Regions from separate parts of the Paenibacillus sp. OAE614 genome, predicted to be linked through region 1. Evidence: predicted binding sites of a transcription regulator. Region 1 holds the regulator's gene; the other holds the start of a gene.
What was found. The regulator LexA, encoded in region 1, represses DNA repair genes until DNA is damaged. The targets are predictions, from matches to a motif close to CGAACATATGTTCG.
Positions count from the first base shown of each region.

Region 2: ABIE48_RS20735 (DNA polymerase IV) is a predicted target of LexA. The motif match lies at 2,075-2,088, and genes of this name have one in related genera.

Region 1 is NZ_JBEPOD010000001.1:4,090,403-4,097,996, forward strand. It holds gene metH (methionine synthase) at 1-794, opposite strand, end outside; gene ABIE48_RS18720 (1,2-dihydroxy-3-keto-5-methylthiopentene dioxygenase) at 1,000-1,539, shown strand; gene ABIE48_RS18725 (FixH family protein) at 1,630-2,043, opposite strand; gene ABIE48_RS18730 (HAD family hydrolase) at 2,275-3,069, opposite strand; gene ABIE48_RS18735 (hypothetical protein) at 3,109-3,624, opposite strand; gene ABIE48_RS18740 (DUF896 domain-containing protein) at 3,873-4,055, opposite strand; gene ABIE48_RS18745 (LysM peptidoglycan-binding domain-containing protein) at 4,157-4,537, opposite strand; gene lexA (transcriptional repressor LexA) at 4,777-5,403, shown strand; gene ABIE48_RS18755 (response regulator transcription factor) at 5,499-6,689, opposite strand; gene ABIE48_RS18760 (sensor histidine kinase) at 6,664-7,594, opposite strand, start outside.
Region 2 is NZ_JBEPOD010000001.1:4,488,365-4,495,958, reverse strand. It holds gene ABIE48_RS20755 (GMC family oxidoreductase) at 1-444, shown strand, start outside; gene tatA (twin-arginine translocase TatA/TatE family subunit) at 513-704, shown strand; gene ABIE48_RS20745 (cupredoxin domain-containing protein) at 747-1,133, shown strand; gene ABIE48_RS20740 (SOS response-associated peptidase) at 1,260-1,934, opposite strand; gene ABIE48_RS20735 (DNA polymerase IV) at 2,237-3,505, shown strand; gene ABIE48_RS20730 (YhjD family protein) at 3,502-4,002, shown strand; gene ABIE48_RS20725 (hypothetical protein) at 4,871-7,105, shown strand; gene ABIE48_RS20720 (HEAT repeat domain-containing protein) at 7,142-7,594, shown strand, end outside.

The DNA.
Region 1 (7,594 bases):
TTCCGGGCCAGCGACTCCGGAGACTCATGATAATGCCCGTTCTCATCCGGCAGGCCGGCATTCGGATAGCAGCTGACCGCCGTTTTGGCCATGGAGGCGAGCGAACGGATGTGATCGCGCATGAATTCCGGACCTGTCGCACAGTTAAGGCCGACCGAAATCGGATTCAGGTGCTCCAGTGAAATGTAGAACGCTTCAATGTTCTGCCCGGCCAGGGTCGTCCCCATCGGTTCGATCGTACCGGAAATCATGATCGGCAGCGTGATCCCTGTGCTTGCAAAGGCATTCCGGATTCCGATGCTGCCAGCCTTAACATTCAGTGTATCCTGGCTCGTTTCAAGCAACAGGGCGTCGACTTTGCCCTCGATCAGGGCAACCGCCTGCTCCTCGTAGCTGCTCACGAGCTCCTCAAAAGTTACGCCCCCGGTCACCGACAGCGTCTTCGTCGTCGGGCCGATCGCTCCGATCACGTACCTAGGCTTGTCCGGCGTGCTGAATTTATCCGCCGCTCTGCGGGCAATTTCCGCAGCAAGCAGATTAATCTCCCGCGCCTTCTCGGGAATGTCGTATTCGGACAATACGACCGAGGTAGCGCCGAACGTATTCGTCTCTATGAGATCCGCCCCGGCTTCCAGATACTTCTCGTGGATCTGTTCGATCACATCGGGACGGGTAATGACCAGCATTTCATTACAGCCTTCCAGCTCTTCTCCACCAAAATCCTGAGGGCCAAGGTCGACCTGCTGGATCATGGTACCCATGGCACCGTCCAATATCAATATTCGTTCTTTCATTAATTCCTTCAAGTCAGGTCTGTTCACTGTATGTCCCCCCTGCCAAACGTTAAATCTTAGTTTATCAGAATAGCCCTTATTAGAAAAGTGCAAGAAATGCCTTAAGGGAGGGTTTTGCACCTGATTTTCGTGTAATATATAATCGACAACAAAAGTATGGTTCGTTATAATATGAATTAATCCAAGTGGAAAAGAGGGTTTAGAGATGGCTGAAATCGTGATTCGCAATACGAACGAACGGATTACCGGCGACGATAATGTTCGTGAGTTCCTCAACAATCAAAACGTTCTTTATGAAAAATGGGATGCTTCCAAGCTGCCTCTGGAGCTTCAAACCAATTTTCAACTGAACGACGAGCAGAAAAAGCAAATCCTGGACACCTACGATGAGGAGATCCGTGATCTGGCTGCCCGCCGCGGCTACAAGATCTGGGACGTCATCACCCTGTCCGACGCTACGCCGAACCTGGAAGACCTGCTGAATAAGTTCGAAGAGGTTCATACCCACACGGAAGACGAAATCCGGGCGATCGTGGGCGGCAAAGGAATATTCGTAATCAAGGGCGCAGGCGACATCGGCTACTTCAATGTAGAGCTCGAAGCCGGCGATGTCATCTCCGTTCCGGAAAATACAAACCACTTCTTTACGCTGATGGACAATCGTAAAATTATCGCCGTCCGCCTCTTTATCGAGGAAAACGGCTGGGTCGCCCATCCGGTTCAGGACCCAAGCTTTCAGTCCTAATCCACAAATATAGCGATATACGCAGCAACCCCCGCCTTCGCCAGGAAGGACGGGGGTTGCTTGTCGTTATCAAACGAAACATGATGCTGATTATTCCGCCACGGTCAGCTTTTTCGTCGGCATCGTATGCTGTGGTCCTACCGTAACATGTGACGTGATACTGTAGGTGCCCGCCTGCTCAAAGGATTTATCGAGCGTATACTTCCCTCCGCCGGCATTCTGGGCGGCCACCTTTTCATGGCTGCTGCTGTCGCCTTCCTTCGAGATTTCAATCATAACCTCATCGGCCTTATCGACTGGTTTATCTTTTTGCGTTACGTTCACCTCGATGGTAACTTGATTACCTACCTTGACCTGCTCCGGCGTCCAGCTAAGATCCACCTGCACCGGATCCATCATGCTCTCGCTCATGTCCATGCCCGCATGACCACCGCCGCCGCTGCCGCAGCCTGCTATGCTCCATACCGCCAGCAGCAGCAGAGCAACAAAACCGTACTTTCTCAAGCGAAGTCACTCCCTATACGTCTATCTATGTATGCTGTTTGTCCATATTCTTCATCATTATACATAATTATCGCCTCACCCAAACAATCCATCTGTTAACAAAATGGAACAAATTGACCGGAGAGCGGTCGAGGTTGCTCAGCAAACGGGGCATTCATATGCACAAGGTATAATAAAAGCCTGCCGGACGAAGGATTCCTCCCTCTGGGCAGGCTAACGTATAAAACCAGCTTAAGACCGTTCGGCAATGATGCGATGCAGCTCGGACAGATGCTTGATTTCGTAATCAGGCTCAATGGACGGATCTTTCACTTTTTCGGTGCGGTTGATCCATACCGTGGTCAGTCCGGCGCTGTTTCCGCCTTTGATGTCGGTTGTCTGCTTGTCGCCGACCATGAGCGTCTGTTCCGGTGTTAATCCAAGCAAAGAAAGCGCATGTTCGAAGATGGTCGGATCCGGTTTGCCTTTGCCGAATGTGCCGGAAATGACGATCTCGTCAAAATACGGGGCAAGTTCGGGAACGCCGGCGATCTTCTCCTGCTGGAGCGCAGGACAGCCGTTCGTCAGAAGAAGCAGCTTCTTGTTTCCTTTCAGTTCGTCCAGCACCTGGAAGGTCTCTTCATATACATGGGGGCGGGAGCGACGCTCGGCGGCAAATTGCTCGGCCAATTCTCCGGACAGCTGTTCATCGTCAACACCAAGCTTCAGCAGCCCGCGCCGCCATGATTCCTTGCGGTAGCCTGGAGCGAGCTCCTCAAGTCTGCGAAATTCAGGTTGTTCGCCTGCGCTGAAGTTGGCCCAGAGCCCTTCAAACGGGTTAATTCCAATCATTTGGGTAAAGGCAAACGTGTCATAGGATTGATATAACGTCCTTGCCTCATTGCGGACCGCTTCCTCCAGCTCCTTGGCGTCAATGCCCTTCGCCTTGGCGGCCGTCTCGCATACCGCTTCAAAGGATTCCTTCACGCTGCGCTCATCCCACAACAGCGTATCGTCCAAATCGAAAAAAACAGCTTGTACCGGCATCCTCTTCCATCCTCTCCATTAGCTATCTCTTATATATGTTTATTTTTCCAAAGGGATATTGTGGGTCTGTGCAAAACGCTCCAGACGTTCCCCTATGGCATCAGTGTCGTAGCGATTAATCAGGCGCGTGAACACCCAATTGCCGCCTTTGCCCTTCGGCTCAATCACGACAGAGCCTTTGGCCAGCTTGATCTTGGCGATATTGTCTGCGGTCAGTCGCCGATCCCGGTTGAACTTGATCGTCGATACGGCGTTTTTCTCCACACGCAGGAAAGGCCTGCGCAAAAAGATCATCAAGCCCAGGAACAAGTACATGGCCATAATGATCCAGGTCATGCTGCTGTTTCCTGCCGTACCCTCCTGTCCGATCATCCCGAGCAAAAAGTAGACCGCAGCCAGAGCGACCATCGTAATCGGAAGCACATAGTTTCTTCCTTTATAAATGTCAGCTGAAGGCCCCCCCGCGCTGTAGATGGAAGGCTTCCCTTGCTTCTTTCTCTGCTTATCCAGCTGCGCTGAATTTTTTCTTACCTGTCTTTCCCATGAACGGGCCATTCACGAACCTCCTCAAAATGCTTACGGCTATATAGTTTGAACGAAAGTTTTGCTATTTACTTCCTAATATATAACGGCCCAATACTGCTTACAGCATTTATTCCTGTAGTTTCATATTCTATATAATAGAACAAATGAAGGAAACTTGGTGCGCTTACATAGAAGCATTCTGTTATCGGTAGTGAGCCATACAAAACCTTGAGTCAGTCTATACCATGATCGAATGTATGAGTCTAATCCAGCTGGTGTTATTTCTTCTCTTCATCCACCCATTCAATCGAGTCCAGCTGCTGTCTGAAATTTCTGCGGACATTCTGAAGGTATCTCTCACGAAGCTTGGCCCGTTCTTCGATCTCCTCTTCGGTTAAACCGGATTCCTTTTGCTTGCGCGCAAGCTCATTAATTCTCTCTACAACGCTATCGATATCCATACAATTACTCCTCCAATATTCAAGTCATACCTAACTTTGCCATGATAAAAAGAGCTTGTCAAGGTTCACACCTTTCCAAGCTCTTGATCATTTATCTTCTATTAATATTGTGGGAGTGCCAATACTTCTCCGGCTTGAATTTCGCTGCTGGTTAAATCGTTATACTTCTTCACCGCCATAATATATGCGCGGATATCCATGTCTTCCGGCTTATGGGCAGAAGCGATTCCCCACAGCGTATCGCCTTGCTGAACGATGACATTTTTCTCTAACCGAACATCATCCGAGGTTCCTGCGAATACGCGAACGACACCTGTGCATCCCACCAAAATAATCAGGGCCGCTAGGATCAGTTTGATCAAGGCAGGGCCTGGCGCGAAGGACTGGACTTTCTTCAACCAAGGAGTTGCTATAGCTTCATTGATGGATGGGTTAACGGATGGGTTATTATAAATACTTTGGTATGTAGTGTGTTTCAGCATAAATATTACGCCTCCAAACGTTTGTTCTTGTTTTATGAGAACAATATAACACGAACATTTGTTTTGTTCAACACTTTTTTCGAACAATTGTTCCTATGTTTTTAGAGACAGGTTTCCTTCATTCAGAAGCCGCAAAAATCCCGCTCCATCAAAGCAAAATCATTTAGAACTTATGTTTGTACGAACGGCAGTTCTATGTTATAATTTTACCAAACGTTACTAAATGGGGTTGATGGGGAATGTCAAAGATATCTAGCCGGCAGCAAGCGATATTGGAATTTATCAGAAATGAAGTCCGCGCCAAGGGTTATCCTCCGTCCGTCCGAGAGATCGGTGAGGCGGTAGGGTTGGCTTCCAGCTCGACTGTACACGGCCATTTGGACCGACTGGAGAAGAAAGGCTTGATCCGCAGAGACCCTACGAAGCCGCGTGCCATTGAACTGTTGGGACAAGAAGAATCCGAGAGCAGCAATCTGTTCACGCATACGATCGCCAGAGTTCCCGTAGTAGGCAAGGTCACAGCGGGAGTGCCGATCACGGCAACGGAGAACATTGAAGATTACTTCCCTCTGCCGCAGCACTATGTCGGAGATGAGAAAGTGTTTATGCTTTCCGTCGTTGGGGACAGTATGATCGAGGCGGGCATTCATAACGGTGACTACGTCATCGTGAGACAGCAGCAGACAGCTGATAACGGGGACATCGTCGTTGCCATGACGGATGAGGATGAAGCAACCGTGAAGACGTTTTACAAGGAGAAAGACCATATCCGGCTTCAACCGGAGAACCCGGCTTACGAACCTTTGCGTCTGAACCATGTCACCATTCTGGGCAAAGTCGTCGGGCTGTTCCGCGATATTCACTAGCAGATGATGCTGGACAAGCAGCAATAGAGCCCTTGCTCTTCCTTACTCAGGAAGGTCAAGGGCTCTTTTCGGCGTTGGGATCAAGGCAGGATGATTCAGGTGGGACACGCCTCACGGGAATCCGCCGTTTGCTCCAGACGGTACTCCGTCGGGGTTTTTCCCGTCTTTTTGCGGAACACCTGGGTAAAATGCTTGACGTCCACATATCCGACTTTGTCCGAAATATCGGCCAGCTTCAAATGCGTTTGCAGCAGCAGCTTGCAGGCTTGTTCGATCCGCAGATTGGTGACGTATTCCTTGAAGCCGCTTCCTGTCTTCTGCTTAAACAGCTGGCTGAAGTAGACCGGATTCAGGAACACGACCGAAGCTACCTTTTCCAGGGACAGATCCGTATGATAGTGCGCTTTGATGTACTGCACCGCAACCTCGATCGCTCGGTTACCGCCCGGGTTGTTGTATTCGTAGTCCAGCGATGCCGATTCCTGGCGCATCCGCCGCACTTCCTCCGGCACCCGGTGAATGTCTGTGATGAGTCCCGTCGACTGAATCTGGAAAGGCACCTTGACGCATCGTTTCAAGTTAGCGCGCAGCTCATCCGTCAGACGTTTCATGCCGCCCTCTTCCCCCAGCGAGACGAGGCCGATCAGGCTCGTTTCGTCCATGCTTGTCACAAATCCGCAGCCGTGCGCTTCAATCAGCTCACCAAGCACATTTTCAATAATAAAATGCTCCAGATGCACCGGCGCCTCGCTCTCCATCTTAACCATCACCAGTTGGAATGCGGGGTAGCTCTCAATTATTGAGGCGACGTCAAGGCGCCCGGTATCGAGTCCGCTCGCCCAGCGCTGAAATACCGCCTCGCGCAAATACTTCAGGTTAGACTTCAGCAGCTCCGCCTCGCGAACGATTTCATTCTCCCGATCCATCTCCTGAGCAAGTCCGGATATCATGGAGAGCAGCAGCTCTTTCCCGATCGGCTTGAGCATATAGTCCTTAGCCCCAAGCTTGACGGCTTCCTGGGCGTAGGAAAACTCGGAATAAGCCGAAATAATGACCCATTTGATATGCGGATAACTGCCTTGGCACAGCTGCATCAATTCAAGGCCCGTCATTCCCGGCATGAGGATATCGGTCAGCACCAGGTCAATCCGGTGTCTGCGCAGCTGCTGAACCGCTTCCTCCGGATTCGCTGCCAGGTGAACATAATGCTGCGGATAGGCCCGGTGGATGGTGCGCTTAATTCCGTCACGGATCACATGCTCATCGTCCACGACTAAAATGTTCATCTTCCATTCCTCCTTGGTGCCGGATTGGTAAACGGATGGTTACCGTCGTTCCTTCCCCTTCTTGACTGTCCAAGTATAAACCGTACGGACTGCCGAACATCATTCGGATCCGCTCATGCACATTGCTCAAACCGATGCCACGGCGAAGCACAGGGCCGTCTCTGTCCTCCGCTATGGGCGACGTGCGGTTCCCGCCCTCCAGCAAGCTTCTGACCCGCATCAGCGTGTCTTCGTCCATTCCCTTCCCGTTATCCCGAACGACGACATGCAGATCGTCCATGACCTGCTCCGCCGTAACGAGCAGCATACCCTGCCGATCCAGCGGCTCCAGTCCGTATTTTACAGCGTTTTCAATAATCGGCTGAATCGTCATTTTCGGCAGCGTGACGTCCATCCACTGCGGATCCACATCGATCTTCGGTACGAGCCTGTCCTCAAGACGGTTCTCGATAATCGTCAAATAATGCCGGATCTGCTCCAATTCCTGACGCAGCGTCGTCCGGGAGGCCTCCTCCCAGTTGCTGCTGTAACGGAACATTTGCGACAGCGACAGAATGACCCTGCTGAGGCGTTCATTCCCTTTTTCATCCAGCATCCAGTAGATCATGTCCAGCGTGTTGTACAAAAAATGCGGATTCACCTGGGACTGCAGCGCCTGCAGCTGCGCGTTCTTCTCGCTGACGGTCGTGACCTTGATCGTCTCAATCAGCTCATCCATCCGGTGCACCATCCGGTTGAAGGAAGACACCAGGCTGTTGATTTCGTCAAACGAATCGACATTAACCGAACCGCTGAAATTGCCCATCTCCACCTTTTTCATTTCCCGGATCAGCAGCTTCAGCGGAGAAGCTATGTTGCGCGATACCAGCGTGGCCAGAACCGTCGAGACGATAATCAGCACGATC
Region 2 (7,594 bases), 400 kb from region 1:
GGGGCAAGCTTGCCCTGGAAGCACCACTATTTGGATCTCGATCCGACCTATAAGGATATTTACGGCAAACCGCTGCTGCGGATTACGTTTGATTTCGAAGATCAGGACCGTGAGCTGACGAAGTTTCTGGCAGACAAGGCCGGTGAGGTCATGAAGGAGATGGGTCCTTCCCATGTGGAGATCAAGGACAAGCTAGATCCTTACAATATCGTTCCTTACCAATCCACCCACAATACCGGCGGGGTCATTATGGGCGCGGACCCGGAAACGTCGGCGGTGAACAGTTACCTGCAGATGTGGGAAGCGGAAAACGTATTTGTGGTAGGTGCTTCGGCATTTCCGCATAACAGCGGCTACAATCCGACCGATACCGTCGGCGCGCTTGCCTACCGGGCGGCGGAAGGGATCCAGAAGTATTTGAAACAGGGAGGCATGCTTGTCTGAACAGGCAGTGCTTTCGGGCTACTGCGTGACGGTCATGCGACTTCAAAATGGAAAAGGAGGGATCGGCCATGCTTTCGACGATCGGAATACCGGGGCTGCTGCTGTTGCTGCTGCTCGTCCTGCTGCTGTTCGGGCCGTCCAAGCTGCCGCAGCTCGGCAAGGCGGTGGGAACGACGCTTCACGAATTCCGTAGCTCCGCGCGGCATCTGACGGAAGAGGATGAGGAGAAGCAAGATGCGGGGCGCCGCCAGGAAGGATAACAGAACAACCATACTTATTTATTTCAAATGGAGGGATTTAACATGAAAAAATGGATGCTGATGGGACTTACACTGCTGCTGGTTTTTGTGCTTAGCGCCTGCGGAAGCAGCGGCGGAAGCGGGAGCGGCTCGTCGGATGAGTCTTCGTCTTCCGGCGGCTCGGACGGCGTGAAGGAAATCAAGGTGACGGCGTCAAACTTTAAGTTTGAGCCATCCGAGATCAAGGTCAAAAAGGGCGAAAAAGTCAAAATTACGCTGGAGAACAAAGATGGAAACCACGGTCTGGCCATTCCCGATTTCAACGTGGACCTGCAGAAGCCAAGCTCTGCAGAGTTTACCGCCGATCAAGCAGGTGAGCATGAGTTCCACTGCTCCGTCATGTGCGGTGCCGGCCACAGCGATATGAAGGGGACTCTGATTGTTGAATAAATTGACTTGGCAGATGATGGAGCACCGGACTGCCTTCTGACGAAACAGGAGGCAGAACCCAGAAAGCGCCGCCCAGCCGGACCGTAAAGGTTCGTGCAAGGCGGCGCTTTTTTTGCATATAAACGGTTACGCGCCTTCCGGCACCCGTTCGATGCAATCGGGCGTATCGTTTTTAACCGAATTGACCGTCCTTGAGACCGGGTAAGCTTCCATTTCCTCGGCAGGATAGGGCACGAGCAGCTTCTGCAGGGCGTTTACGTCCGTCTGCCCGCGGTCCAGCCAGGCCATTTCGTCCTCCGGGCGCAAAATGACGGGCATCCGGTCATGGATCGGCGCCATCAGTGCATTGGGCCCGGAAGTGATGACCGTGCAGGTGCTCAGCTTGCTGCCGTCCTCCTGCAGCCAGGTGTCGTAGAGGCCGGCCATGCTGAAGATTCCCCCGCCCCGGAGGGTGATCCGGTAAGGGACTTTGCCGCTGTCGGTTTTCATCCATTCATAAAATCCGTCGGCGGGGATCAGGCACCGCTTCCTCGCAAAAGGCAGCTTATAGGCCGGCTTGTCCGCCAGCGTTTCGCTTCTGGCGTTGATCATCTTGCTCCCCATGCTGCTGTCCTTGGCCCAGGACGGGACCAGCCCCCATTTAAGCTGACCGGCGCGAAGGCTGCTTCCATCGTGAATGACGGCCAGTACGTTCTGCGCCGGAGCGATATTGTAACGGGGATGAAAGTTCAGCGCAAGCTCGAGCTCGTAGCGCAGCATCAATTCTTCCATCGACACGGTCAGTGTATAACGGCCGCACATCAGGCACTCCCCCTTTTGTGGAATGATCGTTGTAAACAGTGTACCGCGGGATGCCGGTTTACGCCAGCCTGTCTGCCAGCAGCAAGGGAAGGCTGTCAAAAAATACATTTGCATAGAGAACATGTGTTTGGTATATAATACGAATATACGTTCGCTTACCGAGTGAGCATGCTTCGTGGAGAGGGAAGCAGCCCGGATCGTTTTTTTCGACGAGCGGTCTTTAGGGAGCTAGAGCTTCTCGGAGCTGCCCGGCCCAAACCGGTTTAACGAAATGCCAAAGTGGATGTGGAGGGTGTGTGCGCTTGAGCAGATCAAAGGAGAGAATTATATTTTTGGCCGATTGTCAGAGCTTTTATGCAAGCGTAGAGAAAGCGGATCATCCGGAGTATAAAGACAGGCCGCTCGCCGTTGCCGGAGACCCGATGCGCAGATCGGGCATCATTCTGGCCGCCTGCCCGATCGCCAAGAGCTACGGGGTATCGACCGCCGAACGGCTGGGGGAGGCGCTCAAGAAGTGCCCGGATCTCGTCATTATGCGTCCAAGAATGCAGCATTATATCGATGTCTCGCTTCAGATTACCCGGATTTACGAGGAATATACCGATCTGGTCGAGATATTCAGCATCGACGAGCAGTTTCTGGACGTGACCGGCAGCCTGGCTCTCTTCGGCGACCCCGTGAGCATTGCCAAGTCGATCCAGCAGAAGGTGATGGAGGAGACGGGAGTCTGGGTGCGGGTCGGCATCAGCTCGAACAAAATTTTGGCTAAAATCGCCACCGACATTTGGGCGAAGAAGAACAAGGAAGGCATTTTTATACTGCCCAAAGCCGACATCGAGAAGAATCTGTGGCCGCAGCCGGTCCATAAAATGTTTGGAGTGGGCTCGCGCATGACGGCCCATTTTGCCAAGCTCGGCATGACGACGATCGGGGATGTGGCGAGAACGCCTCTTCCCCAGCTGAAGGATAAATTCCGGGCGCGGTTCGGCAAGCAGTCGGATATCCAGGCCGAAGTGATGTGGCGCACCGCCAACGGCATGGACGACAGCAAGGTGACCCCGGAAACGTTCGACAAGCCTCCCAAATCGGTCGGGCATATGATGACGCTGCCCCGGGACTACGCCATCCCCAAGGAGGTCGACACGATCCTGCTGGAGCTGACGGAAGAAGTATGCCGCGACTGCCGCCGGAAGGGATACATGGGCTCGGTCGTCACGGTCAGCTGCATGTGCAGCCCTTATGACGCGCCGACAGGCTTTTCCCGGCAAATGAAGATGCCGGATCCCACGAACAACACGAACAAGGTGTATGAAGCCGTAAAAGCGATTTTTTATAAGCACTGGGACCGCATGCCCGTTAGGCGCGCCGGGGTCATGCTGAGCGAGCTCAGCGACGACCGGAATTACCAGCTGACGCTGTTTGAAGACCAGGAGCGGCTGCGGGCTCTGGAAAAGGCGACGGACCATATCAAGCAGCGGTACGGCAGCATGGCGATCGTAAGAGCCTCTTCCCTTACGGGCGCCGGCCAGGCGGCGGAGCGGTCCATGAAAATCGGGGGGCATTATAAATGAGCAAGAAGCTTGAGAATAACGGGATTTGGGAATCCAGCCGCATGATGCTGCCACAGCACCGGGAGGAACTGCTGAAGAGGCGCTCGCAGCAGGCGGAGGAACACCGGCCGCCCCGCAGGGAGGACCTGGAGCTGATGCGGGACAGAATCCTGCTCCCGGTCATGATATCGATTGTGAAGAAGCGGATCCAGGCGATCGAGGCGTCAAGCGAGGCCTTGAAGCACCTTTATTCGAAGGTGGCCCAGGTCCTGTTGCAGGACATCCAGAAGGATTTGTCCAAAGTAGAACAAACCTTCCTCGATGAGCGCATCGATCTGACCCAGGAGGGAAAGGACACCCAGATGATCTGGTACCGGTATTCGTTTCATGGGTATGAGGATACCTTCACGATCACGCGGGATTATATGCGCACGGAGGTCAGCGTAAGAATCGGACGGTACTCGGACCGGCTGATTACGGCATTGTACGCCCGTCTGCAGGATCATAAGCAGAAGTAACCGAATGGAGCCCGTTGTCTTGTCTGGGAGACAACGGGCTTTTGGCGTGTCGTACCTGGAGGAGATCAGGATCGGCGGACATCCAGGCGCTATGGCCATAACGATGGATAGGAAGCGTGCAGCAGAAATTACCAGGTTCAGCCGCCGAGATCCAGGGTAGGTATGGGAGTGGAACGCCCAGGAACGGAATGGGGCCTGTTTCCTATTTTGGAAATCCGGGGGATCATACGTTTTGCAATTCGGCGGGAAAAAGGACGCCAATGGTAAATTTCAACAAATTGCGATTTTAAAAAAAGCCCCCATAGCGATTGATTTTTGAAAAACCTGCCCGATGATCCTAGTCAAAAAGGAGCGGGGGAACGGGGAGGAAGGACCACAAAAATGAACGAAAAGTCTGGTAATAGAAATCCAGTAAATGGAATGATTTGGTGAAAAAAAGACAGGAGGTCCTACCCGGGACCACGTCCTCATTTTTGTAGTTTGACATAAATTGGCAAACGTTGATGTGACGCGGTTTTTCGCTGTCGCTTTATCGGACTATGGTATCAATTTTGTAATCTTTATGGATAAAGCTGTTAAAAAGACCACAACTTTAGCAATTTTGAGGCGTATAAATGTCCAGTTAACCTGTCGGCTCAAGGCTTGGTTTACGTTTCTTTGTCATTCGTAACGGGGCCGGCTGACAGGGGATGGCAGGGCTCTATGGTCCGCACGAGGGAGTGGCGGGCTAGGTCGGCGGGGTGGGAAATTTCCAACTACTAGCCTAGTTTACAGATCGGGGCCGAATAGTTAAAAATTAGATTTAGGCGAAGGCCAAGCCCCGGACCGATGAGGCAAAAATCGAAAACGAGGTGGGAACGAAGAGGCGATGATCAGACGTAAAACACTATTTATTTGGATCACGGCGGCTGCGGTTCTCATAGCCGGAGGCGGGGCGGCGGGACTGATGTTGAAGAACCCGACGGCTGCGGCCTACAAAGATCCGGACGGTACGAGATTTACGTTTAAAACCCAGGGGGACCGTTTCCTGAAGTACGAGAAGGACGGGACATGGAAAGAGATATTCGTTAAAGGCGTTAATCTTGGCGCCACGGTGCCGGGACATTTTCCGGGGGAGCTGCCGGCGACCGAGGAAGATTATCTGCGCTGGTTTAAAGAAATTGACGACATGGGCGCTAACGTCATACGGGTCTATACGATTCACCAGCCCGTATTCTATCAGGCTCTCGTCAAGTACAACAAAGACAAGGGGGACGACCCTCTGTATTTTATGCAGGGGATCTGGTCGCCTGAAGAACAGCTGATCGAGCAGCAGGACGCCTATTCGGGGGATATTACGAAACAGTTCAAAGAGGAAATCAAGAAAGCGGTGGCCGCGGTATACGGCGATGTCACGATCCCGCAGAAGCAGGGTGCGGCAAGCGGGGAGTACAAGGCGAATGCCGGCAAGTACTTGATGGCATGGCATCTTGGAACCGAATGGGACCCGGGTATGGTCAAAAATACGAACAAGGTGCACAGCGACGTGAAGGCCTATCAGGGCAAGTATTTTTCGGGTACAAAAGATGCGGCTCCGTTCGAAAACTGGCTGGCCAGCTTGCTTGACTATACGGCCGAGCAGGAGGAGCATTACGGTTGGGAGCATCCCGTGACTTTCACCAACTGGGTCACGACCGATGTGCTCAGCCACCCTGGCGAACCGCTGTTCGAGGAAGACATGGCGAGCGTTGATGCCCGGCATGTTCAGCCTACCGGCTGGAAAGGCGGTTATTTCGCGGCCTATCACGTCTATCCGTATTACCCGGACTTTTTCCGGACGGATTCGACGCTCCAGACGATCAAGGACGACCAGGGGAACTACAATACCTACAAAGCTTATCTCCGTCAGCTAAAGGCCAAGTATAAGGACATGCCGCTGATGGTCACGGAGTACGGTGTTCCTTCTTCTGTCGGCGTGTCGCATTTTGGCGCCGGAGGGCGCGATCAGGGCGGCCATAACGAACAGGAGCAGGGAGAGATCGATGCATCCCTGACCAAAGACATTCACGACGAAGGCTACGCTGGCGCCATCCTGTTCATGTGGCAGGACGAATGGTTCAAGAAAACCTGGAACACGATGCCGATGGAACTGCCTGAAGACCGGAGGTCCTATTGGATCAACGTTCTGACCAATGAGAAAATGTTCGGCCTGCTCGGCATGCTGCCGGGCAAGGAGAAGCTGATTACGATTGACGGTAATCTCGCCGACTGGGACAGGCTCCCGGAAGGGGAAGTACAGCACTGGCAGGGCAAGATCCCGGGAGTCCAGGATATGAAAATTACGCATGATGAGGGCTACCTGTACATCGGCATGAAGCTGGATCATCCATTTGATCCGGCCAAGTCGAAGCTCTACATCGGTGCCGACACGATCACAGGCGGCAACCAGCCGTCCGCGAAGCAGCTTCCCGGGAGGAAGCTGGAAGGCGGGGCGCCCGAGACGCTGATCGAAATTGGCAAGGACGAGGAGTCCCAGGTGGAAATCGCGGCCGATTATGATTTTCACCAGCGGCTGTACGGCAAAGACGGTTATTGGATGCTGCCCGAGGCCGAGGCTGGAAACACGGCGCCGTTCCATCCCTGGAAGCTGGCGATCAGCCTGCTCATGAATCCGCCGGATACGCGCTTTTCGCATCCGTTCATCGACAAGACGATGGGTACGCTGAAAAGAGGGACGACGGACCGCAGCAAGGAGACGTTCGACTCGCTGACTTCTTGGCAGTACAGCGGTGATTCGATAGAGATGCGAATCCCGTGGATGCTGCTGGGCTTCTCGGATCCGAGCTCCCTTCAGGTCATCGACTACGGTCCGCTGAAGGAACGGAGTTACTTCGGCACGACCACAACCGACGGGATACGGCTTATTCCGTGGATCGTCCAGCGTGACGGAAGCGGCGTGTCCTGGCCCGGAGGAGACCAGAAGACGCTGAACGTGCAAAGCCTGCCGCTGTATACCTGGAAGCAGTGGGACACGGTGCAGTACAGTGAACAGTTGAAGCAGAGCTATTACATCATGAAGGATGCTTTTACGAAAATTTCCGGCCCTAAAGAGAAAAAGGAGTAGGAGAATTGACTTTCTAAAAAGGAGGAACCTGCTAACATGTTTCATTTAACCGTTGCCTATATTTTCATCTATGTGTGCCTCGGCTTGATTGCCCTAGGGATTCTGCTGTTGCTCCAGATGAAAATATCGCATAACCGGGAACTTCGGAACCGTGAAGCGTATGCGAAGAAGCATCATGACTACTTTGTGTACGTTCAGGCCAATCTGCAGGACAATGTCGAATTGAGGCTTCCGCCCGGCAAGCTGAAGAAGCTTGAAAAGAGAGTGATTCAGGATAAATTTATCGAGTGGATCGAGCAGTTTAAAGGCGATTACCGTCTCAAGCTGATCGAACTGTGCCGGGAGGCCGGCTTTGTGGAGGAGGACCTGAAAGCACTCCGCAGCATCCGGTACGGCCGGAGGCTGGAGGCGGCCTACCGTTTGGGAGGCATGCGCGCGCCGGAGGCGGTGCCGCTGCTGCAGAACATCCTGCAAAAACGCAAATACAGC